DNA from 3 places in the Lysinibacillus sp. FSL M8-0134 genome. Region 3 is predicted to be linked to each of the others. Evidence: a T-box and tRNA genes for the amino acid it is inferred to sense, from the RefSeq annotation. Region 3 holds a T-box; the other regions hold tRNA genes.
The links. The T-box of region 3 lies ahead of leuS (leucine--tRNA ligase). A T-box ahead of a tRNA ligase gene usually reads a tRNA of that ligase, here a tRNA-Leu.
Positions count from the first base shown of each region.

Region 1: it has a tRNA-Leu gene. The T-box ahead of leuS (leucine--tRNA ligase) is inferred to sense a tRNA for this amino acid. The anticodon was not compared.
Region 2: it has a tRNA-Leu gene. The T-box ahead of leuS (leucine--tRNA ligase) is inferred to sense a tRNA for this amino acid. The anticodon was not compared.

Region 1 is NZ_JBBPAJ010000001.1:56,300-66,694, forward strand. It holds rRNA gene MKY49_RS00300 (16S ribosomal RNA) at 1-639, shown strand, start outside; rRNA gene MKY49_RS00305 (23S ribosomal RNA) at 820-3,747, shown strand; rRNA gene rrf (5S ribosomal RNA) at 3,858-3,973, shown strand; tRNA gene MKY49_RS00315 (tRNA-Val) at 3,984-4,059, shown strand; tRNA gene MKY49_RS00320 (tRNA-Thr) at 4,063-4,138, shown strand; tRNA gene MKY49_RS00325 (tRNA-Lys) at 4,146-4,221, shown strand; tRNA gene MKY49_RS00330 (tRNA-Leu) at 4,239-4,323, shown strand; tRNA gene MKY49_RS00335 (tRNA-Gly) at 4,360-4,434, shown strand; tRNA gene MKY49_RS00340 (tRNA-Leu) at 4,440-4,528, shown strand; tRNA gene MKY49_RS00345 (tRNA-Arg) at 4,536-4,612, shown strand; tRNA gene MKY49_RS00350 (tRNA-Pro) at 4,623-4,699, shown strand; tRNA gene MKY49_RS00355 (tRNA-Ala) at 4,714-4,789, shown strand; rRNA gene MKY49_RS00360 (16S ribosomal RNA) at 4,933-6,484, shown strand; tRNA gene MKY49_RS00365 (tRNA-Ile) at 6,579-6,655, shown strand; tRNA gene MKY49_RS00370 (tRNA-Ala) at 6,668-6,743, shown strand; rRNA gene MKY49_RS00375 (23S ribosomal RNA) at 6,831-9,758, shown strand; rRNA gene rrf (5S ribosomal RNA) at 9,947-10,062, shown strand; gene MKY49_RS00385 (LytTR family DNA-binding domain-containing protein) at 10,107-10,395, opposite strand, start outside.
Region 2 is NZ_JBBPAJ010000002.1:88,236-98,630, reverse strand. It holds gene MKY49_RS20305 (STAS domain-containing protein) at 1-118, shown strand, start outside; gene rsbW (anti-sigma B factor RsbW) at 118-588, shown strand; gene sigB (RNA polymerase sigma factor SigB) at 566-1,351, shown strand; gene MKY49_RS20290 (Tex family protein) at 1,474-3,645, shown strand; gene MKY49_RS20285 (SprT family protein) at 3,713-4,174, shown strand; tRNA gene MKY49_RS20280 (tRNA-Asn) at 4,263-4,339, shown strand; tRNA gene MKY49_RS20275 (tRNA-Glu) at 4,341-4,412, shown strand; tRNA gene MKY49_RS20270 (tRNA-Asp) at 4,443-4,518, shown strand; tRNA gene MKY49_RS20265 (tRNA-Gln) at 4,524-4,598, shown strand; tRNA gene MKY49_RS20260 (tRNA-Lys) at 4,614-4,686, shown strand; tRNA gene MKY49_RS20255 (tRNA-Leu) at 4,755-4,840, shown strand; tRNA gene MKY49_RS20250 (tRNA-Arg) at 4,859-4,935, shown strand; tRNA gene MKY49_RS20245 (tRNA-Gly) at 4,954-5,027, shown strand; rRNA gene MKY49_RS20240 (16S ribosomal RNA) at 5,225-6,776, shown strand; rRNA gene MKY49_RS20235 (23S ribosomal RNA) at 7,082-10,009, shown strand; rRNA gene rrf (5S ribosomal RNA) at 10,197-10,312, shown strand.
Region 3 is NZ_JBBPAJ010000001.1:3,322,699-3,333,093, forward strand. It holds gene MKY49_RS16850 (sensor histidine kinase) at 1-76, shown strand, start outside; gene MKY49_RS16855 (response regulator) at 115-1,581, shown strand; gene MKY49_RS16860 (DUF4181 domain-containing protein) at 1,612-2,556, opposite strand; gene MKY49_RS16865 (sigma-70 family RNA polymerase sigma factor) at 2,543-3,064, opposite strand; gene MKY49_RS16870 (NupC/NupG family nucleoside CNT transporter) at 3,440-4,621, shown strand; gene leuS (leucine--tRNA ligase) at 5,447-7,864, opposite strand; T-box leader at 7,951-8,161, opposite strand; gene MKY49_RS16880 (SulP family inorganic anion transporter) at 8,227-9,969, opposite strand; gene MKY49_RS16885 (ArsR/SmtB family transcription factor) at 10,026-10,373, opposite strand.

The DNA of each region.
Region 1 (10,395 bases), 3.3 Mb from region 3:
TGAAACTCAAAGGAATTGACGGGGGCCCGCACAAGCGGTGGAGCATGTGGTTTAATTCGAAGCAACGCGAAGAACCTTACCAGGTCTTGACATCCCGTTGACCACTGTAGAGATATAGTTTCCCCTTCGGGGGCAACGGTGACAGGTGGTGCATGGTTGTCGTCAGCTCGTGTCGTGAGATGTTGGGTTAAGTCCCGCAACGAGCGCAACCCTTGATCTTAGTTGCCATCATTTAGTTGGGCACTCTAAGGTGACTGCCGGTGACAAACCGGAGGAAGGTGGGGATGACGTCAAATCATCATGCCCCTTATGACCTGGGCTACACACGTGCTACAATGGACGATACAAACGGTTGCCAACTCGCGAGAGGGAGCTAATCCGATAAAGTCGTTCTCAGTTCGGATTGTAGGCTGCAACTCGCCTACATGAAGCCGGAATCGCTAGTAATCGCGGATCAGCATGCCGCGGTGAATACGTTCCCGGGCCTTGTACACACCGCCCGTCACACCACGAGAGTTTGTAACACCCGAAGTCGGTGAGGTAACCTTTTGGAGCCAGCCGCCGAAGGTGGGATAGATGATTGGGGTGAAGTCGTAACAAGGTAGCCGTATCGGAAGGTGCGGCTGGATCACCTCCTTTCTAAGGATTATTTCGGAATACAAACCTTGGGTTTGTAAGATTACGTTTTGCGTTCAGTTTTGAAGGTTCATTCTTCCGAATGAAATACTTCAAAACTTGTTCTTTGAAAACTGGATAAAACGACATTGAAATTGTAACAAACACATTTATTTTTTAAGTTTTTTATAGGCTTAATAACTTGGTTAAGTTATTAAGGGCGCACGGCGAATGCCTTGGCACTAGGAGCCGAAGAAGGACGGCACTAACACCGATATGCTTCGGGGAGCTGTAAGTGAGCTTTGATCCGGAGATTTCCGAATGGGGGAACCCACTACGTTTAATCGCGTAGTATCTTGACGTGAATACATAGCGTCTTGAAGGCAGACCCAGGGAACTGAAACATCTAAGTACCTGGAGGAAGAGAAAGAAAAATCGATTCCCTGAGTAGCGGCGAGCGAAACGGGAAGAGCCCAAACCAAGAGGCTTGCCTCTTGGGGTTGTAGGACACTCTATACGGAGTTACAAAAGAGCGAGTTAGATGAAGCGACTTGGAAAGGTCCGCCAGAGCAGGTAAAAGCCCTGTAGTCGAAAGTTCGTTCTCTCCTGAGTGGATCCTGAGTACGGCGGAACACGTGAAATTCCGTCGGAATCCGGGAGGACCATCTCCCAAGGCTAAATACTACCTAGTGACCGATAGTGAACCAGTACCGTGAGGGAAAGGTGAAAAGCACCCCGGAAGGGGAGTGAAAGAGATCCTGAAACCGTGTGCCTACAAGTAGTTAGAGCCCGTTAATGGGTGATAGCGTGCCTTTTGTAGAATGAACCGGCGAGTTACGATTACGTGCAAGGTTAAGCTTTAGAAGGCGGAGCCGCAGCGAAAGCGAGTCTGAATAGGGCGAAATAGTACGTGGTCGTAGACCCGAAACCAGGTGATCTACCCATGTCCAGGGTGAAGGTAAGGTAACACTTACTGGAGGCCCGAACCCACGCACGTTGAAAAGTGCGGGGATGAGGTGTGGGTAGCGGAGAAATTCCAATCGAACTTGGAGATAGCTGGTTCTCTCCGAAATAGCTTTAGGGCTAGCCTCGTGATGAGAATACTGGAGGTAGAGCACTGTTTGGACTAGGGGGCCATCCCGGTTTACCGAATTCAGACAAACTCCGAATGCCAGATATTTATACACGGGAGTCAGACTGCGAGTGATAAGATCCGTAGTCAAAAGGGAAACAGCCCAGACCACCAGCTAAGGTCCCAAAGTAATCGTTAAGTGGAAAAGGATGTGGCGTTGCACAGACAACCAGGATGTTGGCTTAGAAGCAGCCATCATTTAAAGAGTGCGTAATAGCTCACTGGTCGAGTGACGCTGCGCCGAAAATGTATCGGGGCTAAACGATTCACCGAAGCTGTGGATTGACATCTACGATGTCAGTGGTAGGAGAGCGTTCTAAGTGCGTTGAAGTCAGACCGGAAGGACTGGTGGAGCGCTTAGAAGTGAGAATGCCGGTATGAGTAGCGAAAGACGGGTGAGAATCCCGTCCACCGTATGACTAAGGTTTCCTGAGGAAGGCTCGTCCGCTCAGGGTTAGTCGGGACCTAAGCCGAGGCCGACAGGCGTAGGCGATGGACAACAGGTTGATATTCCTGTACCACCTCCTCACCGTTTGAGAAATGGGGGGACGCAGTAGGATAGGGTAAGCGCGCTGTTGGTTATGCGCGTCCAAGCAGTAAGGCGTGTGTGTAGGCAAATCCGCACACTGTAACGTTGAGCTGTGATGGCGAGTCCGTATGGACGAAGTTCCTGATTTCACACTGCCAAGAAAAGCCTCTATCGAGGTGAGAGGTGCCCGTACCGCAAACCGACACAGGTAGTCGAGGAGAGAATCCTAAGGTGTGCGAGAGAACTCTCGTTAAGGAACTCGGCAAAATGACCCCGTAACTTCGGGAGAAGGGGTGCTCTTGAGCGTGCAAGCGCATGAGAGCCGCAGTGAATAGGCCCAGGCGACTGTTTAGCAAAAACACAGGTCTCTGCAAAACCGTAAGGTGACGTATAGGGGCTGACGCCTGCCCGGTGCTGGAAGGTTAAGAGGAGTGGTTAGCGCAAGCGAAGCTGCGAATTGAAGCCCCAGTAAACGGCGGCCGTAACTATAACGGTCCTAAGGTAGCGAAATTCCTTGTCGGGTAAGTTCCGACCCGCACGAAAGGCGTAACGATCTGGGCACTGTCTCAACGAGAGACTCGGTGAAATTATAGTACCTGTGAAGATGCAGGTTACCCGCGACAGGACGGAAAGACCCCGTGGAGCTTTACTGTAGCCTGATATTGAATTTTGGTACAACTTGTACAGGATAGGTAGGAGCCAGAGATCTCGGAGCGCCAGCTTCGAAGGAGGCGTCGGTGGGATACTACCCTGGTTGTATTGAAATTCTAACCCATGCCCCTTAGCGGGGCAGGAGACAGTGTCAGGCGGACAGTTTGACTGGGGCGGTCGCCTCCTAAAAGGTAACGGAGGCGCCCAAAGGTTCCCTCAGAATGGTTGGAAATCATTCGTAGAGTGTAAAGGCACAAGGGAGCTTGACTGCGAGACCTACAAGTCGAGCAGGGTCGAAAGACGGGCTTAGTGATCCGGTGGTTCCGCATGGAAGGGCCATCGCTCAACGGATAAAAGCTACCCCGGGGATAACAGGCTTATCTCCCCCAAGAGTCCACATCGACGGGGAGGTTTGGCACCTCGATGTCGGCTCATCGCATCCTGGGGCTGTAGTCGGTCCCAAGGGTTGGGCTGTTCGCCCATTAAAGCGGTACGCGAGCTGGGTTCAGAACGTCGTGAGACAGTTCGGTCCCTATCCGTCGTGGGCGTAGGAAATTTGAGAGGAGCTGTCCTTAGTACGAGAGGACCGGGATGGACACACCGCTGGTGTACCAGTTGTCTTGCCAAAGGCATCGCTGGGTAGCTATGTGTGGACGGGATAAGTGCTGAAAGCATCTAAGCATGAAGCCCCCCTCAAGATGAGATTTCCCATTACGCAAGTAAGTAAGATCCCTCAAAGACGATGAGGTAGATAGGTTCGAGGTGGAAGTGTGGTGACACATGGAGCTGACGAATACTAATCGATCGAGGACTTAACCAAATTGTTTGAAGCAGTCAATGCACGTTTATCCAGTTTTGAAAGAATAAAATATTATAATATACTTGTAATTTTGATAAAATATGTTATAATAGGTGTTGTCTTTCAAATAGTCTAGTGATGATGGCAAAGAGGTCACACCCGTTCCCATACCGAACACGGAAGTTAAGCTCTTTAGCGCCGATGGTAGTTGGGGGCTTCCCCCTGTGAGAGTAGGACGTCGCTAGGCATAATACCCAGGAGGATTAGCTCAGCTGGGAGAGCACCTGCCTTACAAGCAGGGGGTCGGCGGTTCGAGCCCGTCATCCTCCACCATATGCCGGTTTAGCTCAGCAGGTAGAGCAACTGACTTGTAATCAGTAGGTCGTGGGTTCGATTCCTATAGCCGGCACCATTTTTTCGAGCCATTAGCTCAGTTGGTAGAGCATCTGACTTTTAATCAGAGGGTCGAAGGTTCGAGTCCTTCATGGCTCACCATTTTGAAATAATAATAAGCGGGTGTGGCGGAATTGGCAGACGCACTAGACTTAGGATCTAGCGCCGCAAGGCGTGGGGGTTCGACTCCCTTCACCCGCACCATTATTTTCATTGCCAGATAAAAAAACTTATGCACATGCGGAAGTAGTTCAGTGGTAGAACACCACCTTGCCAAGGTGGGGGTCGCGAGTTCGAACCTCGTCTTCCGCTCCAAATGTGCCGGGGTGGCGGAACTGGCAGACGCACAGGACTTAAAATCCTGCGGTAGGTGACTACCGTACCGGTTCGATTCCGGTCCTCGGCACCATTATTATGCGCCCGTAGCTCAATTGGATAGAGCGTCTGACTACGGATCAGAAGGTTATGGGTTCGACTCCTGTCGGGCGCGCCAAAAGAACGAACGGGAAGTAGCTCAGCTTGGTAGAGCACTTGGTTTGGGACCAAGGGGTCGCAGGTTCGAATCCTGTCTTCCCGACCATTTCCTAAATTTATGGGGCCTTAGCTCAGCTGGGAGAGCGCCTGCCTTGCACGCAGGAGGTCAGCGGTTCGATCCCGCTAGGCTCCACCAATTCAATTAAATGAACCTTGAAAACTGAACAAGCAAAACGTAATCAATAAAGTTTTAAGTAACTAGTTTCGGCTAGTGAACGAAACAAAATTTTGGACATCAAAATTGATGCCAGCAAAACAATTTGAGCTAATCAAATTTCTTTTATGGAGAGTTTGATCCTGGCTCAGGACGAACGCTGGCGGCGTGCCTAATACATGCAAGTCGAGCGAACAGAGAAGGAGCTTGCTCCTTTGACGTTAGCGGCGGACGGGTGAGTAACACGTGGGCAACCTACCTTATAGTTTGGGATAACTCCGGGAAACCGGGGCTAATACCGAATAATCTGTTCCACCTCATGGTGGAACACTGAAAGACGGTTTCGGCTGTCGCTATAAGATGGGCCCGCGGCGCATTAGCTAGTTGGTGAGGTAACGGCTCACCAAGGCGACGATGCGTAGCCGACCTGAGAGGGTGATCGGCCACACTGGGACTGAGACACGGCCCAGACTCCTACGGGAGGCAGCAGTAGGGAATCTTCCACAATGGGCGAAAGCCTGATGGAGCAACGCCGCGTGAGTGAAGAAGGTTTTCGGATCGTAAAACTCTGTTGTAAGGGAAGAACAAGTACAGTAGTAACTGGCTGTACCTTGACGGTACCTTATTAGAAAGCCACGGCTAACTACGTGCCAGCAGCCGCGGTAATACGTAGGTGGCAAGCGTTGTCCGGAATTATTGGGCGTAAAGCGCGCGCAGGCGGTCCTTTAAGTCTGATGTGAAAGCCCACGGCTCAACCGTGGAGGGTCATTGGAAACTGGGGGACTTGAGTGCAGAAGAGGAAAGTGGAATTCCAAGTGTAGCGGTGAAATGCGTAGAGATTTGGAGGAACACCAGTGGCGAAGGCGACTTTCTGGTCTGTAACTGACGCTGAGGCGCGAAAGCGTGGGGAGCAAACAGGATTAGATACCCTGGTAGTCCACGCCGTAAACGATGAGTGCTAAGTGTTAGGGGGTTTCCGCCCCTTAGTGCTGCAGCTAACGCATTAAGCACTCCGCCTGGGGAGTACGGTCGCAAGACTGAAACTCAAAGGAATTGACGGGGGCCCGCACAAGCGGTGGAGCATGTGGTTTAATTCGAAGCAACGCGAAGAACCTTACCAGGTCTTGACATCCCGTTGACCACTGTAGAGATATAGTTTCCCCTTCGGGGGCAACGGTGACAGGTGGTGCATGGTTGTCGTCAGCTCGTGTCGTGAGATGTTGGGTTAAGTCCCGCAACGAGCGCAACCCTTGATCTTAGTTGCCATCATTTAGTTGGGCACTCTAAGGTGACTGCCGGTGACAAACCGGAGGAAGGTGGGGATGACGTCAAATCATCATGCCCCTTATGACCTGGGCTACACACGTGCTACAATGGACGATACAAACGGTTGCCAACTCGCGAGAGGGAGCTAATCCGATAAAGTCGTTCTCAGTTCGGATTGTAGGCTGCAACTCGCCTACATGAAGCCGGAATCGCTAGTAATCGCGGATCAGCATGCCGCGGTGAATACGTTCCCGGGCCTTGTACACACCGCCCGTCACACCACGAGAGTTTGTAACACCCGAAGTCGGTGAGGTAACCTTTTGGAGCCAGCCGCCGAAGGTGGGATAGATGATTGGGGTGAAGTCGTAACAAGGTAGCCGTATCGGAAGGTGCGGCTGGATCACCTCCTTTCTAAGGATTATTTCGGAATACAAACCTAGGGTTTGTAAGATTACGTTTTGCGTTCAGTTTTGAAGGTTTATGAAATATTATAAAACTTCCAAGAGGGCCTATAGCTCAGCTGGTTAGAGCGCACGCCTGATAAGCGTGAGGTCGATGGTTCGAGTCCATTTAGGCCCACCATATATACCTCTTGGGGCCTTAGCTCAGCTGGGAGAGCGCCTGCCTTGCACGCAGGAGGTCAGCGGTTCGATCCCGCTAGGCTCCACCAATTTTGTTCTTTGAAAACTGGATAAAACGACATTGAAATTGTAACAAACACATTTATTTTTTAAGTTTTTTATAGGCTTAATAACTTGGTTAAGTTATTAAGGGCGCACGGCGAATGCCTTGGCACTAGGAGCCGAAGAAGGACGGCACTAACACCGATATGCTTCGGGGAGCTGTAAGTGAGCTTTGATCCGGAGATTTCCGAATGGGGGAACCCACTACGTTTAATCGCGTAGTATCTTGACGTGAATACATAGCGTCTTGAAGGCAGACCCAGGGAACTGAAACATCTAAGTACCTGGAGGAAGAGAAAGAAAAATCGATTCCCTGAGTAGCGGCGAGCGAAACGGGAAGAGCCCAAACCAAGAGGCTTGCCTCTTGGGGTTGTAGGACACTCTATACGGAGTTACAAAAGAGCGAGTTAGATGAAGCGACTTGGAAAGGTCCGCCAGAGCAGGTAAAAGCCCTGTAGTCGAAAGTTCGTTCTCTCCTGAGTGGATCCTGAGTACGGCGGAACACGTGAAATTCCGTCGGAATCCGGGAGGACCATCTCCCAAGGCTAAATACTACCTAGTGACCGATAGTGAACCAGTACCGTGAGGGAAAGGTGAAAAGCACCCCGGAAGGGGAGTGAAAGAGATCCTGAAACCGTGTGCCTACAAGTAGTTAGAGCCCGTTAATGGGTGATAGCGTGCCTTTTGTAGAATGAACCGGCGAGTTACGATTACGTGCGAGGTTAAGCTTTAGAAGGCGGAGCCGCAGCGAAAGCGAGTCTGAATAGGGCGAAATAGTACGTGGTCGTAGACCCGAAACCAGGTGATCTACCCATGTCCAGGGTGAAGGTAAGGTAACACTTACTGGAGGCCCGAACCCACGCACGTTGAAAAGTGCGGGGATGAGGTGTGGGTAGCGGAGAAATTCCAATCGAACTTGGAGATAGCTGGTTCTCTCCGAAATAGCTTTAGGGCTAGCCTCGTGATGAGAATACTGGAGGTAGAGCACTGTTTGGACTAGGGGGCCATCCCGGTTTACCGAATTCAGACAAACTCCGAATGCCAGATATTTATACACGGGAGTCAGACTGCGAGTGATAAGATCCGTAGTCAAAAGGGAAACAGCCCAGACCACCAGCTAAGGTCCCAAAGTAATCGTTAAGTGGAAAAGGATGTGGCGTTGCACAGACAACCAGGATGTTGGCTTAGAAGCAGCCATCATTTAAAGAGTGCGTAATAGCTCACTGGTCGAGTGACGCTGCGCCGAAAATGTATCGGGGCTAAACGATTCACCGAAGCTGTGGATTGACATCTACGATGTCAGTGGTAGGAGAGCGTTCTAAGTGCGTTGAAGTCAGACCGGAAGGACTGGTGGAGCGCTTAGAAGTGAGAATGCCGGTATGAGTAGCGAAAGACGGGTGAGAATCCCGTCCACCGTATGACTAAGGTTTCCTGAGGAAGGCTCGTCCGCTCAGGGTTAGTCGGGACCTAAGCCGAGGCCGACAGGCGTAGGCGATGGACAACAGGTTGATATTCCTGTACCACCTCCTCACCGTTTGAGAAATGGGGGGACGCAGTAGGATAGGGTAAGCGCGCTGTTGGTTATGCGCGTCCAAGCAGTAAGGCGTGTGTGTAGGCAAATCCGCACACTGTAACGTTGAGCTGTGATGGCGAGTCCGTATGGACGAAGTTCCTGATTTCACACTGCCAAGAAAAGCCTCTATCGAGGTGAGAGGTGCCCGTACCGCAAACCGACACAGGTAGTCGAGGAGAGAATCCTAAGGTGTGCGAGAGAACTCTCGTTAAGGAACTCGGCAAAATGACCCCGTAACTTCGGGAGAAGGGGTGCTCTTGAGCGTGCAAGCGCATGAGAGCCGCAGTGAATAGGCCCAGGCGACTGTTTAGCAAAAACACAGGTCTCTGCAAAACCGTAAGGTGACGTATAGGGGCTGACGCCTGCCCGGTGCTGGAAGGTTAAGAGGAGTGGTTAGCGCAAGCGAAGCTGCGAATTGAAGCCCCAGTAAACGGCGGCCGTAACTATAACGGTCCTAAGGTAGCGAAATTCCTTGTCGGGTAAGTTCCGACCCGCACGAAAGGCGTAACGATCTGGGCACTGTCTCAACGAGAGACTCGGTGAAATTATAGTACCTGTGAAGATGCAGGTTACCCGCGACAGGACGGAAAGACCCCGTGGAGCTTTACTGTAGCCTGATATTGAATTTTGGTACAACTTGTACAGGATAGGTAGGAGCCAGAGATCTCGGAGCGCCAGCTTCGAAGGAGGCGTCGGTGGGATACTACCCTGGTTGTATTGAAATTCTAACCCATGCCCCTTAGCGGGGCAGGAGACAGTGTCAGGCGGACAGTTTGACTGGGGCGGTCGCCTCCTAAAAGGTAACGGAGGCGCCCAAAGGTTCCCTCAGAATGGTTGGAAATCATTCGTAGAGTGTAAAGGCACAAGGGAGCTTGACTGCGAGACCTACAAGTCGAGCAGGGTCGAAAGACGGGCTTAGTGATCCGGTGGTTCCGCATGGAAGGGCCATCGCTCAACGGATAAAAGCTACCCCGGGGATAACAGGCTTATCTCCCCCAAGAGTCCACATCGACGGGGAGGTTTGGCACCTCGATGTCGGCTCATCGCATCCTGGGGCTGTAGTCGGTCCCAAGGGTTGGGCTGTTCGCCCATTAAAGCGGTACGCGAGCTGGGTTCAGAACGTCGTGAGACAGTTCGGTCCCTATCCGTCGTGGGCGTAGGAAATTTGAGAGGAGCTGTCCTTAGTACGAGAGGACCGGGATGGACACACCGCTGGTGTACCAGTTGTCTTGCCAAAGGCATCGCTGGGTAGCTATGTGTGGACGGGATAAGTGCTGAAAGCATCTAAGCATGAAGCCCCCCTCAAGATGAGATTTCCCATTACGCAAGTAAGTAAGATCCCTCAAAGACGATGAGGTAGATAGGTTCGAGGTGGAAGTGTGGTGACACATGGAGCTGACGAATACTAATCGATCGAGGACTTAACCAAATTGTTTGAAGCAGTCAATGCGCCGTTTATCCAGTTTTGAAAGAACAATACTTTCAAAAATGAGAGCTTCAAGACACAAGTAGAACAAGGAAGCAATCGAGTGATTGAGGGAGCGTACTATTGTACGTGACTGATTGAGCGAGAGCAGCTGACGCAGTAATACGCCGTGTATTGAAGGTCGAACATAGTCTAGTGATGATGGCAAAGAGGTCACACCCGTTCCCATACCGAACACGGAAGTTAAGCTCTTTAGCGCCGATGGTAGTTGGGGGCTTCCCCCTGTGAGAGTAGGACGTCGCTAGGCAATTAAAAGACCAGAGAATATTTTCTCTGGTCTTTTTTGATACCTTAAAATTCAAGAGCACTTCTAAGATTATTAATATATGATTGGCTCACAGGTAATTCACTTCCGTCAATTAATGTAACAATAAAGTTTGATGTTAGGTCTCGTGCCATTTTTTTTATAAAATAAATATTTACAATATAGGAACGATGAATGCGAATAAAGTAGGTCGGTAATCTTAATTGAAGTTCTTTGAGTGTAATATTCGTTTTAAACTGTTCTTTTTCTACATAAAACCATGTTTTTTTCTGCAAGCTTTCTATATGAGATATTCTATCGATTGCTACTGGCTTC
Region 2 (10,395 bases), on a different contig from region 3:
TGAAAATGGCAAAGTAAAGCTGGTTGGTTTATCAAATAGATTAAAAAGATTGTTTGAAATTACAGGACTAAGTGATTTGATGGATATCGAAACTGATAAAAAGGTGGAATTAAGATAATGAAGGAATTTGACTATATTGAAATTAGAGTTCCTGCTAAACCGCAATTTGTCAGTGTCATTCGATTAACTGTCTCGGGCTTAGCTAGTAGGATCGGTTTTAATTATGATGATATCGAAGACTTAAAAATTGCAGCAAGTGAAGCTGTAACGAATGTTGTTCACCATGCTTATAAAGAAGATGAAGAAGGCGAAATTGTCATTGGATGTGCGCTATACGACAATAAAATGGAAATGATGATTGCGGATTATGGCAATAGCTTTAATTTCGAAGAGATCAAGTCTAAGATTGGACCATATCATCCTGAAGAAAGTATTGCGGGGCTTAGAGAAGGTGGTTTAGGACTTTATTTAATGGAAACTTTGATGGATGAGGTGATGATCAATAACGATGGTGGCGTAACTGTCTTTATGACAAAGTATGTCACTAGGGAGCAGGTGGAAAAAAATGTCGAAAGAATCACTACATAAATCTTCATCCAAGGAAGATGTACTAAAGTGGATTGAATTGTACCAGTCAACGGAGGATGATGAAGCACAAACAAACTTAGTGATTCATTATCGATATCTAGTTGAATCAATAGCACGTAAATATTCGAATGGTAAATCTTACTATGATGATATTGTTCAAGTAGGGATGCTGGGTTTATTAGGTGCAATCAGACGTTTTGATCCGAATGTTGGTCGTAGTTTTGAGGCATTTGCGGTGCCAACGATAGTTGGGGAAATTAAGCGATTTTTACGTGATAAAACATGGGATGTTCACGTGCCTAGACGAATAAAAGAACTAGGACCGAGAATCAAATCAACGGTGGAGGCGCTGACAATTGAACTACAGCGCTCTCCTTCTATTAAAGATATTGCAGAACGCTTAGAGGTTGCTGAAGAAGAAGTTTTAGAAGCTATGGAAATGAGCCGTAGTTATCAAGCTCTTTCTATGGATCATTCGATAGAGTCAGATTCAGATGGTAGTACAGTCACGTTATTCGATATTTTGGGTAGAGAAGATGACGGCTACGAAATAACTGATAAACGAATGATCGTTGCTGATGCGCTAGTTGTGTTGAATGAGAGAGAAAAACAGATTATTCAGCTTACATATTTAGAGCAACTTAGTCAAAAAGAAGCTGGAGAACGATTAGGAATTTCTCAAATGCATGTATCAAGAATACAAAGAAAAGCAATAAAGAAATTACAAGAGGCTATTCTAGCGAGTGGCAGTGTTTCGCTCTAATCTATCTATCGGTTTGTTAATATGCAAAAAAATAGTCTACTCAAACAGATATGAGTAGACTATTTTTTTGCATTTTTAGTAAAGTGTAATGGTAAAATGAAAAGAAAAAGGGTAGTGATGATGTGGAACAAAAACAAATGTTACAGCTCATTGCAAAAGATGTAGCGGTCAAACCAGGGCAAGTAGATGCTGTTATAAAATTATTAGAAGAGGGAAACACGGTACCATTTATTGCGCGTTATCGTAAAGAAGTAACAGGATCTCTCGATGAAGTGCAGATTAAAGCTGTAGAGGATCGTTATCACTACATACAGCAACTTGAACAACGGAAAGAGGAGGTTATCCGTTTAATTCAGGAACAGGATAAACTTACGCCCGAATTAGAAAAGGCGATTCTTTCAGCAACAGTCTTACAGCGCGTGGAGGATTTATACAGACCGTATAAGCAAAAACGACGTACAAAGGCAACTGTTGCGAAAGAAAAAGGCTTAGAACCACTGGCAGACCTTCTATTAGCATTTAGTAATGATACATTAGAGCAATTAGCTGTTGATTTTGTAGATAATGAACAAGTTGCCAATACAGAGGAAGCTCTAATGGGAGCTCGAGATATTTTAGCAGAACGTTTTGCTGATGATGCTGCAATTCGTGAGAAAATCCGTGCGTACTCATGGAAAGATGGAGTCCTTGTAACAACTGTGAAAAATGCTGAAATTGATGAAAAAAATGTTTTTGAAATGTATTACGAGTACGAAGAGCCTGTTAGTCGTATCGTTCCACACCGTATTTTAGCCATCAACAGAGGAGAGAAAGAAGAAGTTTTAAAGGTTTCAATCCATGTACCAGTGGATCGAGTATTAATGATTATGTGGAAGGAATGGATACCTGCCACTGGTTCATCTCCTGCTATTGCAGAAGTTAAACTAGCTATAGAAGATTCATACAAGCGTTTAATTCAGCCTTCTATTGAAAGAGAATTACGAAATGAGCTTACAGAAAAAGCGGAGGCTCAAGCTATTCACATCTTCTCTGAAAACTTAAGAAATTTATTACTGCAACCACCAATGAAAGGGAAATATGTATTGGGAGTTGACCCGGCTTACCGCACAGGCTGTAAGCTAGCGGTTGTAGATGAAACTGGGAAAATGCTAGAGGTAACAGCTATTTATCCACATCCCCCTAAGCCCGATGTGGCAAAATCTAAAGCTACGGTGAAAGGTATTTTAGCTAAGTATCCAATAAGTATAATTGCAATCGGTAACGGAACAGCATCCAGAGAAACGGAACAATTTATTGCGGACGTATTAAGTGAAATTACGACCGATGTGGCTTATGTTATTGTCAATGAAGCGGGAGCGTCTGTCTACTCGGCGTCTGATATTGCACGTGCAGAATTTCCTGATTTGCAGGTTGAGCAACGCAGTGCTGTTTCCATTGCACGCCGTTTGCAGGATCCTTTATCAGAGTTGGTGAAAATTGAACCAAAAGCAGTAGGGGTAGGTCAATATCAACACGATGTTTCTCAAAAAAAATTAAATGAATCGCTAACATTTATAGTAGAAACAGCTGTTAACCAAGTGGGGGTTGATGTTAACACAGCTTCCTCATCACTCTTACAATATGTTTCTGGTTTATCGAAAACAGTTGCTGAGAATATCGTGAAGATGCGAGAGGAAAATGGTCAATTTACTACACGAGCACAATTAAAGAAGATTCCAAGGCTTGGTGCTAAAACTTATGAACAAGCTATTGGATTCTTGCGTGTTCCTGAAGCAAAAAATCCATTTGATGCGACGGGAATTCACCCTGAGAGCTACAAACTTGCTGAGCAAATTTTAGCTGAGGCACAAATAGATAAAAAAGAGCTCGGAACATCCAAGGCAGAAGCAGCAATTGCAGCTTTAGATATTGACAAGTTAAGTGAAGTTCTTGGCATAGGCGTTGTGACCATTCAAGATATCGTGGATACTTTAATGAAACCAAGCCGAGACCCACGTGATGCCTTCCCACAACCATTGCTGAAAACCGATGTGTTGAAAATGGAAGATTTAAAAATAGGGATGGAGCTCCAGGGGACAGTTCGAAATGTAGTAGATTTCGGTGCATTTGTTGATATTGGAGTGAAACAAGACGGACTTGTGCATATTTCTAAACTACAAACTAAGCGCATTAAACATCCATTAGAAGTTGTAGCTTTAGGTGATATTGTCACTGTTTGGGTTGAACAAATAGACGTAAATAAAGGGCGTATTTCTTTAACAATGCTTCCGCCTAAAAATCAAACATTAGAATAAGTAATAAATTTTTACCACACTGTCTATACTACGCAGTGTGGTATTCTTGTTGTTAGAGGTGATCATTATGAACAATGAGGAATTACAACAGCTTGTTCGTCGCTTATCCTTGGAAAGTTTTCAAAAGCCATTTCAACATCAAGCCTACTTTAACGCTAGATTACGTTCAACAGGAGGGCGGTATCTTTTACAATCCCATAATATAGAAATTAATCCTAAAGCCTTTGAGCTATATGGCGTTAAGGAAATTGAAGGTATAGTCCTGCATGAACTATGTCATTATCATTTACATATAGAAGGTAAAGGGTATCAACATCGAGATCAAGACTTTCGGGCATTATTAAAAAAAGTAAATGCACCTCGATTTTGCTCAGTTTTACAACCTCCTAAAGCATCAACTACCAAATATAGTCGTCGTTATACTTATACTTGTGTCAATTGCCAACAATTATATGTTCGAAAAATAAAAATGAATGTTGAAAAGTATTGTTGTAGCAAGTGTTTGGGGAGATTAAAACTATTAGAGTAAAAAAATAAAAAAACAGTTGACGTTTTATTAAGTTGTCCCTATAATAGTAAAAGTCGACAAGATAACGACGACAACATTACATGATTATTCCGAAGTAGCTCAGTTGGTAGTAGCACCTGACTGTTAATCAGGTTGTCGCAGGTTCGAGTCCTGCCTTCGGAGCCATGGCCCCTTGGTCAAGTGGTTAAGACACCGCCCTTTCACGGCGGTAACACGGGTTCGAATCCCGTAGGGGTCATTTTCTTTATATTTTAAATTACAATAATTTGGTCCCGTGGTGTAGCGGTTAACATGCCTGCCTGTCACGCAGGAGATCGCCGGTTCGATCCCGGTCGGGACCGCCACTTATTGGGGTATAGCCAAGCGGTAAGGCAACGGATTTTGATTCCGTCATGCCTAGGTTCGAATCCTAGTACCCCAGCCATTCATTTCTTAATTTGAGCCATTAGCTCAGTTGGTAGAGCATCTGACTTTTAATCAGAGGGTCGAAGGTTCGAGTCCTTCATGGCTCATCTTATTTTAAGAAAAAAGGTTGACTTTTTTGGTTATCGTAGTATAATGAGAAAGTTACTAATCGAATGCGGTCGTGGCGGAACGGCAGACGCGCTAGGTTGAGGGCCTAGTGGGGGCAACCCCGTGGAGGTTCAAGTCCTCTCGGCCGCACCAAGTCATTTAATTTTATATGCGCCCGTAGCTCAATTGGATAGAGCGTCTGACTACGGATCAGAAGGTTGTGGGTTCGACTCCTGCCGGGCGCGCCAATTTTAAACAATAAATACGCGGGTGTAGTTTAATGGTAAAACCTCAGCCTTCCAAGCTGATGTCGTGAGTTCGATTCTCATCACCCGCTCCAAAAAAAGTGTTGACAACCAAATGGTTGTGTGATAACATAAAGAAGTTGTCTGAAAGACGACGTTATGAACCTTGAAAACTGAACAAGCAAAACGTAATCAATAAAGTTTTAAGTAACTAGTTTCGGCTAGTGAACAAAACAAAATTTTGGACATCAAAATTGATGCCAGCAAAACAATTTGAGCTAATCAAATTTCTTTTATGGAGAGTTTGATCCTGGCTCAGGACGAACGCTGGCGGCGTGCCTAATACATGCAAGTCGAGCGAACAGAGAAGGAGCTTGCTCCTTTGACGTTAGCGGCGGACGGGTGAGTAACACGTGGGCAACCTACCTTATAGTTTGGGATAACTCCGGGAAACCGGGGCTAATACCGAATAATCTGTTCCACCTCATGGTGGAACACTGAAAGACGGTTTCGGCTGTCGCTATAAGATGGGCCCGCGGCGCATTAGCTAGTTGGTGAGGTAACGGCTCACCAAGGCGACGATGCGTAGCCGACCTGAGAGGGTGATCGGCCACACTGGGACTGAGACACGGCCCAGACTCCTACGGGAGGCAGCAGTAGGGAATCTTCCACAATGGGCGAAAGCCTGATGGAGCAACGCCGCGTGAGTGAAGAAGGTTTTCGGATCGTAAAACTCTGTTGTAAGGGAAGAACAAGTACAGTAGTAACTGGCTGTACCTTGACGGTACCTTATTAGAAAGCCACGGCTAACTACGTGCCAGCAGCCGCGGTAATACGTAGGTGGCAAGCGTTGTCCGGAATTATTGGGCGTAAAGCGCGCGCAGGCGGTCCTTTAAGTCTGATGTGAAAGCCCACGGCTCAACCGTGGAGGGTCATTGGAAACTGGGGGACTTGAGTGCAGAAGAGGAAAGTGGAATTCCAAGTGTAGCGGTGAAATGCGTAGAGATTTGGAGGAACACCAGTGGCGAAGGCGACTTTCTGGTCTGTAACTGACGCTGAGGCGCGAAAGCGTGGGGAGCAAACAGGATTAGATACCCTGGTAGTCCACGCCGTAAACGATGAGTGCTAAGTGTTAGGGGGTTTCCGCCCCTTAGTGCTGCAGCTAACGCATTAAGCACTCCGCCTGGGGAGTACGGTCGCAAGACTGAAACTCAAAGGAATTGACGGGGGCCCGCACAAGCGGTGGAGCATGTGGTTTAATTCGAAGCAACGCGAAGAACCTTACCAGGTCTTGACATCCCGTTGACCACTGTAGAGATATAGTTTCCCCTTCGGGGGCAACGGTGACAGGTGGTGCATGGTTGTCGTCAGCTCGTGTCGTGAGATGTTGGGTTAAGTCCCGCAACGAGCGCAACCCTTGATCTTAGTTGCCATCATTTAGTTGGGCACTCTAAGGTGACTGCCGGTGACAAACCGGAGGAAGGTGGGGATGACGTCAAATCATCATGCCCCTTATGACCTGGGCTACACACGTGCTACAATGGACGATACAAACGGTTGCCAACTCGCGAGAGGGAGCTAATCCGATAAAGTCGTTCTCAGTTCGGATTGTAGGCTGCAACTCGCCTACATGAAGCCGGAATCGCTAGTAATCGCGGATCAGCATGCCGCGGTGAATACGTTCCCGGGCCTTGTACACACCGCCCGTCACACCACGAGAGTTTGTAACACCCGAAGTCGGTGAGGTAACCTTTTGGAGCCAGCCGCCGAAGGTGGGATAGATGATTGGGGTGAAGTCGTAACAAGGTAGCCGTATCGGAAGGTGCGGCTGGATCACCTCCTTTCTAAGGATTATTTCGGAATACAAACCTAGGGTTTGTAAGATTACGTTTTGCGTTCAGTTTTGAAGGTTCATTCTTCCGAATGAAATACTTCAAAACTTGTTCTTTGAAAACTGGATAAAACGACATTGAAATTGTAACAAACACATTTATTTTTTAAGTTTTTTATAGGCTTAATAACATTAGTAAGGTTTCAAGACACAAGCAGTTCTAGGAAGCAATCGAGTGAATGAAGGAGCGTACTTCAGTACGTGACTGATTGAACGAGTGAAGCTGACAACGAAATGCGATGTGTATTGAAAGCTGTAGGTTAAGTTATTAAGGGCGCACGGCGAATGCCTTGGCACTAGGAGCCGAAGAAGGACGGCACTAACACCGATATGCTTCGGGGAGCTGTAAGTGAGCTTTGATCCGGAGATTTCCGAATGGGGGAACCCACTACGTTTAATCGCGTAGTATCTTGACGTGAATACATAGCGTCTTGAAGGCAGACCCAGGGAACTGAAACATCTAAGTACCTGGAGGAAGAGAAAGAAAAATCGATTCCCTGAGTAGCGGCGAGCGAAACGGGAAGAGCCCAAACCAAGAGGCTTGCCTCTTGGGGTTGTAGGACACTCTATACGGAGTTACAAAAGAGCGAGTTAGATGAAGCGACTTGGAAAGGTCCGCCAGAGCAGGTAAAAGCCCTGTAGTCGAAAGTTCGTTCTCTCCTGAGTGGATCCTGAGTACGGCGGAACACGTGAAATTCCGTCGGAATCCGGGAGGACCATCTCCCAAGGCTAAATACTACCTAGTGACCGATAGTGAACCAGTACCGTGAGGGAAAGGTGAAAAGCACCCCGGAAGGGGAGTGAAAGAGATCCTGAAACCGTGTGCCTACAAGTAGTTAGAGCCCGTTAATGGGTGATAGCGTGCCTTTTGTAGAATGAACCGGCGAGTTACGATTACGTGCGAGGTTAAGCTTTAGAAGGCGGAGCCGCAGCGAAAGCGAGTCTGAATAGGGCGAAATAGTACGTGGTCGTAGACCCGAAACCAGGTGATCTACCCATGTCCAGGGTGAAGGTAAGGTAACACTTACTGGAGGCCCGAACCCACGCACGTTGAAAAGTGCGGGGATGAGGTGTGGGTAGCGGAGAAATTCCAATCGAACTTGGAGATAGCTGGTTCTCTCCGAAATAGCTTTAGGGCTAGCCTCGTGATGAGAATACTGGAGGTAGAGCACTGTTTGGACTAGGGGGCCATCCCGGTTTACCGAATTCAGACAAACTCCGAATGCCAGATATTTATACACGGGAGTCAGACTGCGAGTGATAAGATCCGTAGTCAAAAGGGAAACAGCCCAGACCACCAGCTAAGGTCCCAAAGTAATCGTTAAGTGGAAAAGGATGTGGCGTTGCACAGACAACCAGGATGTTGGCTTAGAAGCAGCCATCATTTAAAGAGTGCGTAATAGCTCACTGGTCGAGTGACGCTGCGCCGAAAATGTATCGGGGCTAAACGATTCACCGAAGCTGTGGATTGACATCTACGATGTCAGTGGTAGGAGAGCGTTCTAAGTGCGTTGAAGTCAGACCGGAAGGACTGGTGGAGCGCTTAGAAGTGAGAATGCCGGTATGAGTAGCGAAAGACGGGTGAGAATCCCGTCCACCGTATGACTAAGGTTTCCTGAGGAAGGCTCGTCCGCTCAGGGTTAGTCGGGACCTAAGCCGAGGCCGACAGGCGTAGGCGATGGACAACAGGTTGATATTCCTGTACCACCTCCTCACCGTTTGAGAAATGGGGGGACGCAGTAGGATAGGGTAAGCGCGCTGTTGGTTATGCGCGTCCAAGCAGTAAGGCGTGTGTGTAGGCAAATCCGCACACTGTAACGTTGAGCTGTGATGGCGAGTCCGTATGGACGAAGTTCCTGATTTCACACTGCCAAGAAAAGCCTCTATCGAGGTGAGAGGTGCCCGTACCGCAAACCGACACAGGTAGTCGAGGAGAGAATCCTAAGGTGTGCGAGAGAACTCTCGTTAAGGAACTCGGCAAAATGACCCCGTAACTTCGGGAGAAGGGGTGCTCTTGAGCGTGCAAGCGCATGAGAGCCGCAGTGAATAGGCCCAGGCGACTGTTTAGCAAAAACACAGGTCTCTGCAAAACCGTAAGGTGACGTATAGGGGCTGACGCCTGCCCGGTGCTGGAAGGTTAAGAGGAGTGGTTAGCGCAAGCGAAGCTGCGAATTGAAGCCCCAGTAAACGGCGGCCGTAACTATAACGGTCCTAAGGTAGCGAAATTCCTTGTCGGGTAAGTTCCGACCCGCACGAAAGGCGTAACGATCTGGGCACTGTCTCAACGAGAGACTCGGTGAAATTATAGTACCTGTGAAGATGCAGGTTACCCGCGACAGGACGGAAAGACCCCGTGGAGCTTTACTGTAGCCTGATATTGAATTTTGGTACAACTTGTACAGGATAGGTAGGAGCCAGAGATCTCGGAGCGCCAGCTTCGAAGGAGGCGTCGGTGGGATACTACCCTGGTTGTATTGAAATTCTAACCCATGCCCCTTAGCGGGGCAGGAGACAGTGTCAGGCGGACAGTTTGACTGGGGCGGTCGCCTCCTAAAAGGTAACGGAGGCGCCCAAAGGTTCCCTCAGAATGGTTGGAAATCATTCGTAGAGTGTAAAGGCACAAGGGAGCTTGACTGCGAGACCTACAAGTCGAGCAGGGTCGAAAGACGGGCTTAGTGATCCGGTGGTTCCGCATGGAAGGGCCATCGCTCAACGGATAAAAGCTACCCCGGGGATAACAGGCTTATCTCCCCCAAGAGTCCACATCGACGGGGAGGTTTGGCACCTCGATGTCGGCTCATCGCATCCTGGGGCTGTAGTCGGTCCCAAGGGTTGGGCTGTTCGCCCATTAAAGCGGTACGCGAGCTGGGTTCAGAACGTCGTGAGACAGTTCGGTCCCTATCCGTCGTGGGCGTAGGAAATTTGAGAGGAGCTGTCCTTAGTACGAGAGGACCGGGATGGACACACCGCTGGTGTACCAGTTGTCTTGCCAAAGGCATCGCTGGGTAGCTATGTGTGGACGGGATAAGTGCTGAAAGCATCTAAGCATGAAGCCCCCCTCAAGATGAGATTTCCCATTACGCAAGTAAGTAAGATCCCTCAAAGACGATGAGGTAGATAGGTTCGAGGTGGAAGTGTGGTGACACATGGAGCTGACGAATACTAATCGATCGAGGACTTAACCAAATTGTTTGAAGCATTCAATGTACGTTTATCTAGTTTTGAAAGAACAACCCTTTCAAAAATGAGAGCTTCAAGACACAAGTAGAACAAGGAAGCAACCGAGTGATTGAGGGAGCGTACTTCTGTACGTGTCTGATTGAGCGAGAGCAGCTGACGCAGTAATACGCCGTGTATTGAAGATTGAATATAGTCTAGTGATGATGGCAAAGAGGTCACACCCGTTCCCATACCGAACACGGAAGTTAAGCTCTTTAGCGCCGATGGTAGTTGGGGGCTTCCCCCTGTGAGAGTAGGACGTCGCTAGGCAAGAAAGCAGTCAGCTGTGAGCTGGCTGTTTTTTTATTTAAAAAATTAAAGAATAATTACATTTGTAATTATTCTTTGATGTT
Region 3 (10,395 bases):
TGGACTCGAAAATATTTTATTCTCGATCCAAAATAATGAACAGTTTTATACTGTGACAATCCATGTTCCCGCTTAGGCTTTCTATCAATTTGAATGTGAAAGGAGAATGACACCTTGAATATATTAATCGCAGATGATGAGCCGCTAGAATTAGAGCAAATGATTTATTTATTAAAACCTCATTTTCCTAATTGGACATTCCATACTGCTCAGGATGCCTCACAAGCTCTGCAATTAGCTAAAAAGCATCGTATGACCATCGCCTTTTTAGATATTCAAATGCCTGGGAAAGATGGAATCACTTTAAGTAAGGAACTAAAGGAGCTTTATGAAGTTGATATCATTATGGTAACTGCTTATCAGACCTTTGAATATGCCCAACAAGCATTGCGTATCGGGGTAAAGGATTATCTTACAAAACCAGTTATTGCTAGCGAATTAAATGCTATCGTGGAGAAATATAAAGTGTGGAGCTCTAACCATGATGCAATCCAAAGCGCACTTTCCTCATTGTTAAATAAGAGTGATTACACGCAACATCAACATACACAAAGTTTTTTACTTTTTACGATACAGCAAAAATTAAGTGGCATGAATTTAAAAGTGATACGGCTATTTTATCTTCTGACAGGCATTGAACTATGGCTAATTCAATTAATAAGCATCAGTGTATTATCTGAAATTATGTTAAATATCCCTGTGCCTATTACACTTTTTTTATTTTTAATTATCATGTTACTTCTTGATCGGATCATGTCAGTGAAAAGTATACTATGGCTCGAAATTTTATTTATTATTGCTCTTTTTTCTTTACTTATTTTTATTCCCATTTATTACTTCGTACAAAATGGCGCAAGTACTGTATATGAAGGAATTCGCTTATACCACCCGTATTTATTTTATTTTAAAAATAGTGAGATCCTACTCTTTTTTGTTATAATTCAACTAGCTGTTTTAGGACAAGTTCTCTTTGATAAATCGACTTGGTATTTAATTGCATTTATTAAGCCAAAAAAAGTGCGTCGTAGTCTACTTTCATCAGGTGTGATCTTAGCGTTATTAACACTGTCATTCACAGCCATCTTAATGATTGCTTTATATGGTGGCTCCTTTGGCCAGTTTCAAGTTCTGATTTTCACATTTTTATATGAAGTACAACCAGGCTTTCTAACTTTTGCCTTCCTTGTTATTGTTCTATTAGCTGTTGTAACGACCTTACTAGTAGACATGCGGGCAACGAAACGATTTTTTGTGAAGAAAAGACCTTACTACTTTTATTTGATTTGTCTAATGGTTATTATATTAATTTTTTTCTTATCTATTGATTTAACTATTTTAGGTGTTATCTATTCTTTCGCCTTCTTACACATTTCAATGCTACCGTTTATGTTAATTCTGTTATTTACTAATCGTAGCATTCATCAACATAGCTGGCTGGTTCTACTGCTTTCCATGATTATCGGATTAGGTGTAGGTCTAAACTTTAACATGCTATATGGATTAGCTGCTAGCTTTATGATTTCGTGTATCTATCAATTAATGCTACAAACTGAAACTAAAGAAAAGAAGCCTGAACACTAGATTTTTTCGGGTTCAGGCTTTTGTCTTCAATTAGCTGATATAAAAAATAAATAGGCTAAGTAATAGGAGACTGACAATAGCTAAACTGATAGAAAGATAATGTCTTTTTTCCTCTCGACCGTAGCAGTAGTCTATAAAAATGGAACTAAAAAGAATAACAGTTAAGTATCCTCCAATGATGACGGTATATAAAATCCACCCTTTTACCATAAATAAAATGAGCATGACGATATTCAAAGCTTTAAGAGTCCATACAGCACGTCGATGGCCCCTAGAAACATACCCCTTTGGAATGTTGAACCTTTTCCTCATTATTTTTTCGACAAGCATATGAATAGCTAGTAGAAGGACTAGAAAAACAACATAACCTTTCATTCCAAATTTAGCTTGATCTTTGAGAGTGAGGTTTTCATAAGCCTTTGTCAGTTCTCTATTATTAACTTTATAAAATGATTTATGGTCATGATCTTCTATTAGAATACTTTCCTCACCTATGAACATCTTCAACTTAATGATCTGGTCATTTTCAAACTGTGCCCAAACATCCTGTATGGTACGAAATAAAAATTGGTTCTCTTCATATTTCTGTGTTACTGTGGCCTGCTGTAATAGCTGCTGTAATAATTCCTTTTCGGGAATTTGTTTATATACTTTTTGGCCAATCGTCCACCCAGGTCTTCCCGCTAGAAAGGTCTCCTCATCTGAATTTGAAATCATCGTATATTTTTTTACTGTTTCTTGCTGTGCCAGGGTAACAATTGAAGCTTGACGAGTTTGCTCCATCTGTCCTAATGGCCCCATCTCTACTAACAAAAGTAGTATGAGTATCGCACCTATAAAAATCAGTGGATATGACCAGCGTTTTGTTACCTTTTTTTCTTGCTGTACTCGCTGTAGAATATCCTGCTGTAATGATTGCGTAAATCGTGGTGCTTCGCCAAGTTCTTGATCCAACTTCTCTTTAAAAGTTGTCATCTACTAACACCTCCCACTCACTTTTCTCTAATCTTTCCTGTAACATTTTTCTTGCTCGGTGCAATCTAGTTTTAATCGTATTTTCTGTACATGCAAGAATATCTGCCATTTCCCTGATCTTTAATTCCTGATAATAATAAAGGATAGCTACCTCTCGATAAGTAATTGGTAACTCAAATAAAGCACACTTTAATGTTGATCGCTCATCCTTAACTACTAATTCCTTTTCCGGAGTACGTTTACTTGCACCCATATGTATTTTTTCCATCAATAGATGTCGTTTATTTTTCCAACTTCGTAGATAATCATGACTTTTATGTACGGTAATTTTGACTAAATACGTCTTTAGGGAGGATCTTTGTTCAAAACGATTCTGCTGACGATAATACGCGAAAAATACATCCTGAACAATTTCTTCAGCAATCGACCAGTCCTTTACATATAGATAAGCCACTCGTAAGCAATATTCACCGTGCTCTTCCATAATGGCTGCTAAATGCTCACTCACCCAAACACCTCCTATACACATTCACCCTATAGTCGTAATCCATTGCTTATTGGTTTCAAAAAAAGAAAATAACCGCTACGTTTTTACGATGGACATAATTTTTCAAAAACTCCACACAATAAAAAAGCATTGTAACAAGCATTTTTTTCATCGTTGATTTTAATGATTTTATTTGGAATATGTCGGTTATACACTGTATTTATCGTATTCGTATGCCAAGAAGCATACTTTTTTTCTTTTTTCTATTGAATAACTAGCAAAAAAACTGTTATAGTGAGATTGTTTGTCTGACGTCTGACTAATTAGATCTTAAGCTGTTCTTTTGAAATTGGAACATCATGGCAAAAAATATTATATATAAATATGGAGGAAATGATGAGGTACTTAATATCCTTGTGTGGATTGTTACTTGTTTTTGCATTAGCTTTTTTAATGAGTAAAAACAAAAAAGAAATAAAATATAAATATATAGTTATTATGTTAATCATCCAATTTTTATTGGCAGCTTTACTACTCAATACAACAGTTGGTTATGTTCTAATCAAAGGAATCACAAAAGTATTTGATCATTTATTATCATATGCCAATGCAGGTATATCATTTGTTTTTGGTGGTTTAGCAAATGAAGGAGAATCACCATTCTTTTTAACAGTATTATTACCGATTATCTTTATTTCAGTCTTGATCGGGATTTTACAACACTTTAGAATACTTCCCTTATTTATGAAATGGATAGGATTATTTTTAAGCAAAGTCAGTGGTATGGGAAAATTAGAGTCCTATAATGCCGTTGCTTCTGCTATGGTAGGACAATCCGAAGTATTCATAACGGTCAAAAAACAATTAGATAAGATTGCCCCTCATCGTATGTATACTTTATGTGCATCAGCTATGTCTACCGTTTCGATGTCAGTTGTTGGAGCCTACATGACAATGATTGAGCCTAAATATGTTGTAACGGCCATAGTCCTGAATCTATTTGGGGGCTTTATCATTGTTTCCATCATTAATCCTTATACTGTAGATGAAAAGGAAGATATCTTAACGATTGAAGATGAGCATAAGCAAGCCTTCTTCCAAATGATTGGAGAATATATTATGGATGGCTTTAAAGTAGCCATCATTGTTGGTGCCATGCTTATTGGTTTCGTAGCTTTAATGGATTTAATCAATTCACTATTTGATATGATTATCGGCATCTCTTTCCAAGAAATATTAGGCTATATCTTTGCACCAATCGCCTTCTTAATGGGGATCCCATGGAAAGATGCTGTTTCTGCTGGCGGCATTATGGCAACTAAATTAGTAACGAATGAATTCGTTGCCATGATCAATCTTGGTGACGTCTCAGCGTCCATGAGTGAACGTACACTGGGCATTATTTCTGTATTCCTTGTATCCTTTGCCAACTTTTCATCCATTGGTATTATTTCCGGGGCAGTGAAAGGGTTGAACGAAAGACAAGGAAATGTTGTTGCACGATTTGGCTTAAAGTTGTTGTACGGCGCTACACTTGTAAGTATCCTAACAGCTATTATTGTTGGATTGATTATTTAAACTGAATATGGGACTATTTTTGAACTGCACTCGACTCGGTTAGTTGGGTGCAGTTTTTCTGTATTGTATCTTCGTAATCGCTATGGGTTGCACATCAAAACAACGACATTTGCAAGATGTAGACAAGAAAGGATGAAAAGAAAGTTAGGTGCTAAGAATGACTGAATATGACCGCTTTTTCCAATTAAAAGGCGTTCATGCCCAACACTTATCAAATTAAAAAAGAACACTCATTTGTTTTAACTCTTAAACAGATGAGTGTTCTTTCAGTTTTTCATCGTTCTGAATAATAGACTGATTCAAGTAATTCTGCTCTTGAATGGGATCTATCCATTCCTTCACTTCAAAAAATTTAACGATGTTATTTAATGATAAAGCGCAGAATACAATAGCACTAAAAAACTAAGTAGAGTGAAACTAAATAGAATTATTAGAGGTAATTTCTCTTTACGTTCTTTGATTCGATTCATTCTAAGAAATAGTACAATACAAAGGGCAAGTGAAATACCAAAAAGAATAATAGGAACTATAGATAACAAAACTATTCTCCTTTTCTAATAATTAACATTGAGAACCTATCCAGAAAGGATCTGGATTTACTGTACCTGTCCATTTAAAAAATACAAAAGTGTTAAAAGAATTCCGTTAATCGTTATAAATGAGAAGGATGGACCGAACCTGAAGGATTTTTTAGTATTTCGTTATACTAATTTAAAAAGGACAAAACATATTAGTCATATAAAATATGTTTTGTCCTTTGATTTATTTTTTTATTTAGGTATTGATAACTATGTTTTAGTAATGCACATTTTAATTTATGTCTCTTTATTTAACGACAATATTGACAAGTTTGCCTGGAATAACGATGACTTTTACTAAGCTCTTTCCTGCCATATATTCTTGTACTTTTTCATCAGCCAACGCCACTTTTTCGATGTCCTCTTTTGAAGCATCTTTTGCTACGACGATTTTAGCACGTACTTTACCCGCAACTTGCACTGCTACTTCTACTTCATCATCCACAAGCTTAGCTTCATCATACGTTGGCCATTGCGCATAAGAAATTGTTCCTTCATTACCTAATAGCTGCCATAATTCTTCAGCAATATGTGGAGCGATTGGTGCTAGCATTTTAACAAAACCTTCCGCATAGGCTGTTGGGATCACATCAACTTTATAGCAATCGTTGATAAATACCATCATTTGTGAAATAGCTGTATTAAAGCGGATGCCTTCATAATCCTCTGTCACTTTTTTCACTGTTTGGTGATAAGCTTTTTCAAGTGTTTGATCGTTAGATACTTGAATTTTAGCAGAGATTGTTCCATCCTCTTCATTGACAAATAGACGCCAGATACGGTCTAAGAAGCGTCGTGCGCCGTCTAAGCCATTTGTAGACCATGCAACAGAAGCCTCAAGTGGTCCCATAAACATTTCATATAAACGTAATGTATCTGCCCCATGCGAATCGATGATTTCATCTGGGTTTACAACATTCCCTTTAGATTTAGACATTTTTTCATTACCTTCACCAAGAATCATACCTTGGTTAAATAATTTTTGGAACGGCTCTTTCGTATGAACAACACCTAAATCATATAACACTTTATGCCAGAAGCGAGCGTATAGTAAATGTAGTACAGCATGCTCAGCCCCACCAATATAAATATCAACTGGTAACCAGCGTTTTAGTAATTCTGGATCAGCAATCGCTTCTGTATTTGTAGGATCGATATAGCGTAAGAAGTACCAGCTAGAGCCTGCCCACTGTGGCATTGTATTTGTTTCACGACGGCCTTTTTTGCCTGTCTCTGGATCTACAACATTCACCCATTCTGCAATATTTGCCAATGGTGATTCACCAGTACCCGATGGACGGATATTATCTGTTTTCGGAAGCATTAATGGTAGTTCCTCTTCTGGAACAGGTGTGATCGTGCCATCTTCCCAATGAATCATTGGAATCGGTTCACCCCAGTAACGTTGACGAGAGAATAACCAGTCACGTAGACGATAAGAGATTTTCTTCTCCCCTACGCCTTTTTGCTCTAACCATTCGATTGCTTTCGCGATGCCATCTACTTTGTTTAAACCATTTAGGAAGTCCGAGTTAATATGTGGACCATCACCAGTAAATGCTTCTTTGCTGATGTCTCCGCCTTCAAGGACAGGAACAATGTCTAAGCCGAACGCTGTTGCAAATTCATAGTCTCGTTCATCATGGGCTGGAACCGCCATAATAGCACCTGTACCGTAAGACACTAGTACATAATCAGCAATCCAAATCGGAACTTTTTTACCGTTAATCGGATTCACTGCATAGGCTCCTGTAAATACACCTGTTTTCTCTTTCGCTAAATCTGTACGCTCAAGGTCAGATTTCATTTTGACCTTTTCTAAATAATCCTCGACAGCTTGGCGTTGTTCAGCAGTAGTAATCTGTTCTACTAATTTATGTTCAGGTGCAAGCACACAGTATGTAGCACCAAATAATGTATCAGGACGTGTTGTAAATACCGTGAAGTTTTGATCTGTACCATCAATATCAAATGTTACTTCTGCCCCTTCTGAACGACCAATCCAGTTACGTTGCATATCTTTAATAGACTCTGGCCAATCTACTTCCTCTAAGTCATCAATTAAACGGTCTGCATATGCCGTAATTTTTAGCATCCATTGTTTCATTGGTCGACGTTCTACTGGATGCCCTCCACGTTCTGATTTCCCATCAATTACCTCTTCATTCGCCAATACAGTACCAAGTGCTGGACACCAGTTCACAGCCACTTCATCGACATAAGCTAAACCTTTTTTATAAAGTTGGATAAAAATCCATTGTGTCCATTTATAATAGTTAGGGTCCGTTGTGTTAATTTCGCGATCCCAATCATAGCTAAAGCCTAGCTCTTGGATTTGACGCTTGAATGTCGCAATATTTTTTGCGGTAAACTCAGCTGGATCATTACCAGTATCAAGTGCATATTGCTCAGCTGGTAAACCAAATGCATCCCAGCCCATTGGGTGTAATACATTGTAGCCTTGCATACGTTTAAAGCGTGAAAGGATATCTGTTGCTGTATATCCTTCTGGATGGCCTACATGAAGTCCAGCACCAGATGGATATGGGAACATATCTAGGGCATAAAATTTAGGCTTCGCTGTTTCATTTTCAGTTTTAAATGTTTTATTATCAGCCCAATATTGCTGCCACTTTTTTTCAATTTGTTGATGATTAAAACTCATTCTTTTTCCTCCTTCGATGGATCATGTTGCTCTTCATCAGAATTGACAAAATATTTAAAAAATAAAAAAACTCGCCCCATTCTTAAAGAAGGGACGAGAGAATTTGTACTCCCGCGGTACCACCCAGATTAGTGATTACACTCGGCTCAAGCTTCCTTAACGCGGAAGAAACGACACACGATATTTCACGCGGGCAGACTCAGAAGGCGAGTTCAACTTGCTTTCTTACTAGCTTTCACCAACCGCTAGCTCTCTAAAAAGAACCACAAATCTACTATTCCTCATCACAGTCTTTACATGATATTGCATTTATTCTAATGGAAAGTATTGAAAAGCACAAGCCTTTGTTTACAGGTTACCCATTACTGAACAATTAATTCCTTTTTTTCCTTAGTTTTAGATAAATCCTTACATTCATGAAAAGCAAAATGCTGACATCCAATGCATTGATTTACATCCAAATAGCTAATAGCTTTTGTAATTGCTTCTCCTGTGTGCTGATAAAAATGTTGCGCGCCTATTTTATCGTAGATTCCATTGTGCTGCAGGGCTACCTTTAAATCACCTTGCACACCAGTTAACAAAATAGTACCACCTTGCGCTATAAAGTTATCCATGATATTGCTAAAATATGCTTCACCAGTTGAATCCATAAAGGGCACTTTCCCCATTCGTAAAATCAAAACTTTTGATTTCTGATGTAACGCGCTTTCAATCGTTTGTTCAAACATTTGTGCTGCACCAAAAAACAGTGGACCTTCAATTGTATACATGCTAATTTGCGGACAATCATGCTGCTGGTGAACGACATGTGCCTGCACCTTCTCCCCTTTGAGGGAATGATCGGGTAATACTTTTGTGACAACAAGCTTTTCACTCATCCGTTTCGCAAATAAAAGCACAGCCAAGACTAGCCCTACTTCGACTGCTAATGTAAGACTAGTAAAGACAGTTAATAAAAAGGTAATCAATAATACAAGTGAATCTCCAGATTTTAATTTCACAATATGCAAAAAATGGTGTCGTTCACTCATATTCCAAGCTACTACCATTAACACAGGAGCCATACTTGCTAACGGTATGTGTGACGCATATGGAGCTAATAACAATAATGTGACTAAGACAAACACACCATGGATGATACCTGACATAGGAGAAATTGCGCCTGTTTTAATATTGGTCGCTGTACGTGCAATCGCACCCGTGGCAGGTATACCTCCAAACAATGGCGTCACGATATTGGCAATCCCTTGCCCAATAAGTTCCCGGTTGCTGTTATGCTTACTATTTGTCATCCCGTCTGCAACGACAGCAGATAGCAGAGATTCTATGCCTCCTAGCATTGCAATGACAAACGCTGGACCAATAAGCTGTTGTAAGCGTTCCAACGTAATAGGAGGAAAAGCAAAATGAGGTAATGAATTAGGAATTTGACCATAGGCTGTTGCAATAGTGGCAACTTGTCCTGAAAAGAAGAACGTTGCCACAAGAGTTGAAACAACAATTCCAACTAATGCACCAGGAACTTTTGGAAAAAGTTTTGGTGTGATGATAATCGTTAGTAAACAAAGGATTGCCGTAAAGATACTATAAACATTCGTCGTACCTAGCTGCTTAACGATTTCTTGTATATTGTCCATAAAATATTCATGTCTTTCCATATTGGTTAGCCCTAAAAAATTGGCAATTTGACCTGTAAAAATAAGAACAGCTATACCTGCAGTAAAACCAACTGTTACAGGGCGAGGAATAAACTTAATTAAAGACCCCAGCTTAAAAATACCCATTAAGCAAAGCAAAACCCCTGCCATTAAACCGGCAAGTAATAAATCTTCATAGCCATAAGTAAGGACAATTCCTAATAATACCGGCACAAACGCTCCGGTGGGCCCACCAATTTGATATTTAGATCCACCAAAAAGCGAAATAAGGATACCAGCAATACAAGCGGTATAAATACCATACTCAGGTTTCACACCAGATGCAATGGCAAAGGACATGGCGAGTGGAATGGCGACAATCCCAACAATAATTCCAGACATTACATCCTTCTTTACATGATGAACTGAATACCCTTCAAAGCGTCCTGTAAACAGTGACTTCATAGATAAATCTTCCCTTCAAAATAATAAGCAAAGCATAATTTTTAAACATCATTGATTTACTTATTGTCTTCGTCACCTTCATTGCTCGTCATTTCTTCTAATCTTGAAATGGTATTAACTAAATGGTTATTAAAAATATCCTTTGCCACTCCGAGTAATTCACCAATCATTGGATCACTTAAAGAATAGTAAACTTTTTTACCTTCTTTCACCCCATAAACAATATTTTTAGCACGTAAAACACTTAATTGCTGTGAAACTGCCGAGCCCTCTTTTTCTAAACAATCTTGAATCTCGTTGACACTTTTCTGACCATCTACAAGGAGTTCAAGTATTCTAATACGTAACGGATGTGCTAATGCTTTAAAAAAATCCGCCTTAAACTGTTGTAAGCCCTCTTCCATAAAAAAACCTCCATATCACTAC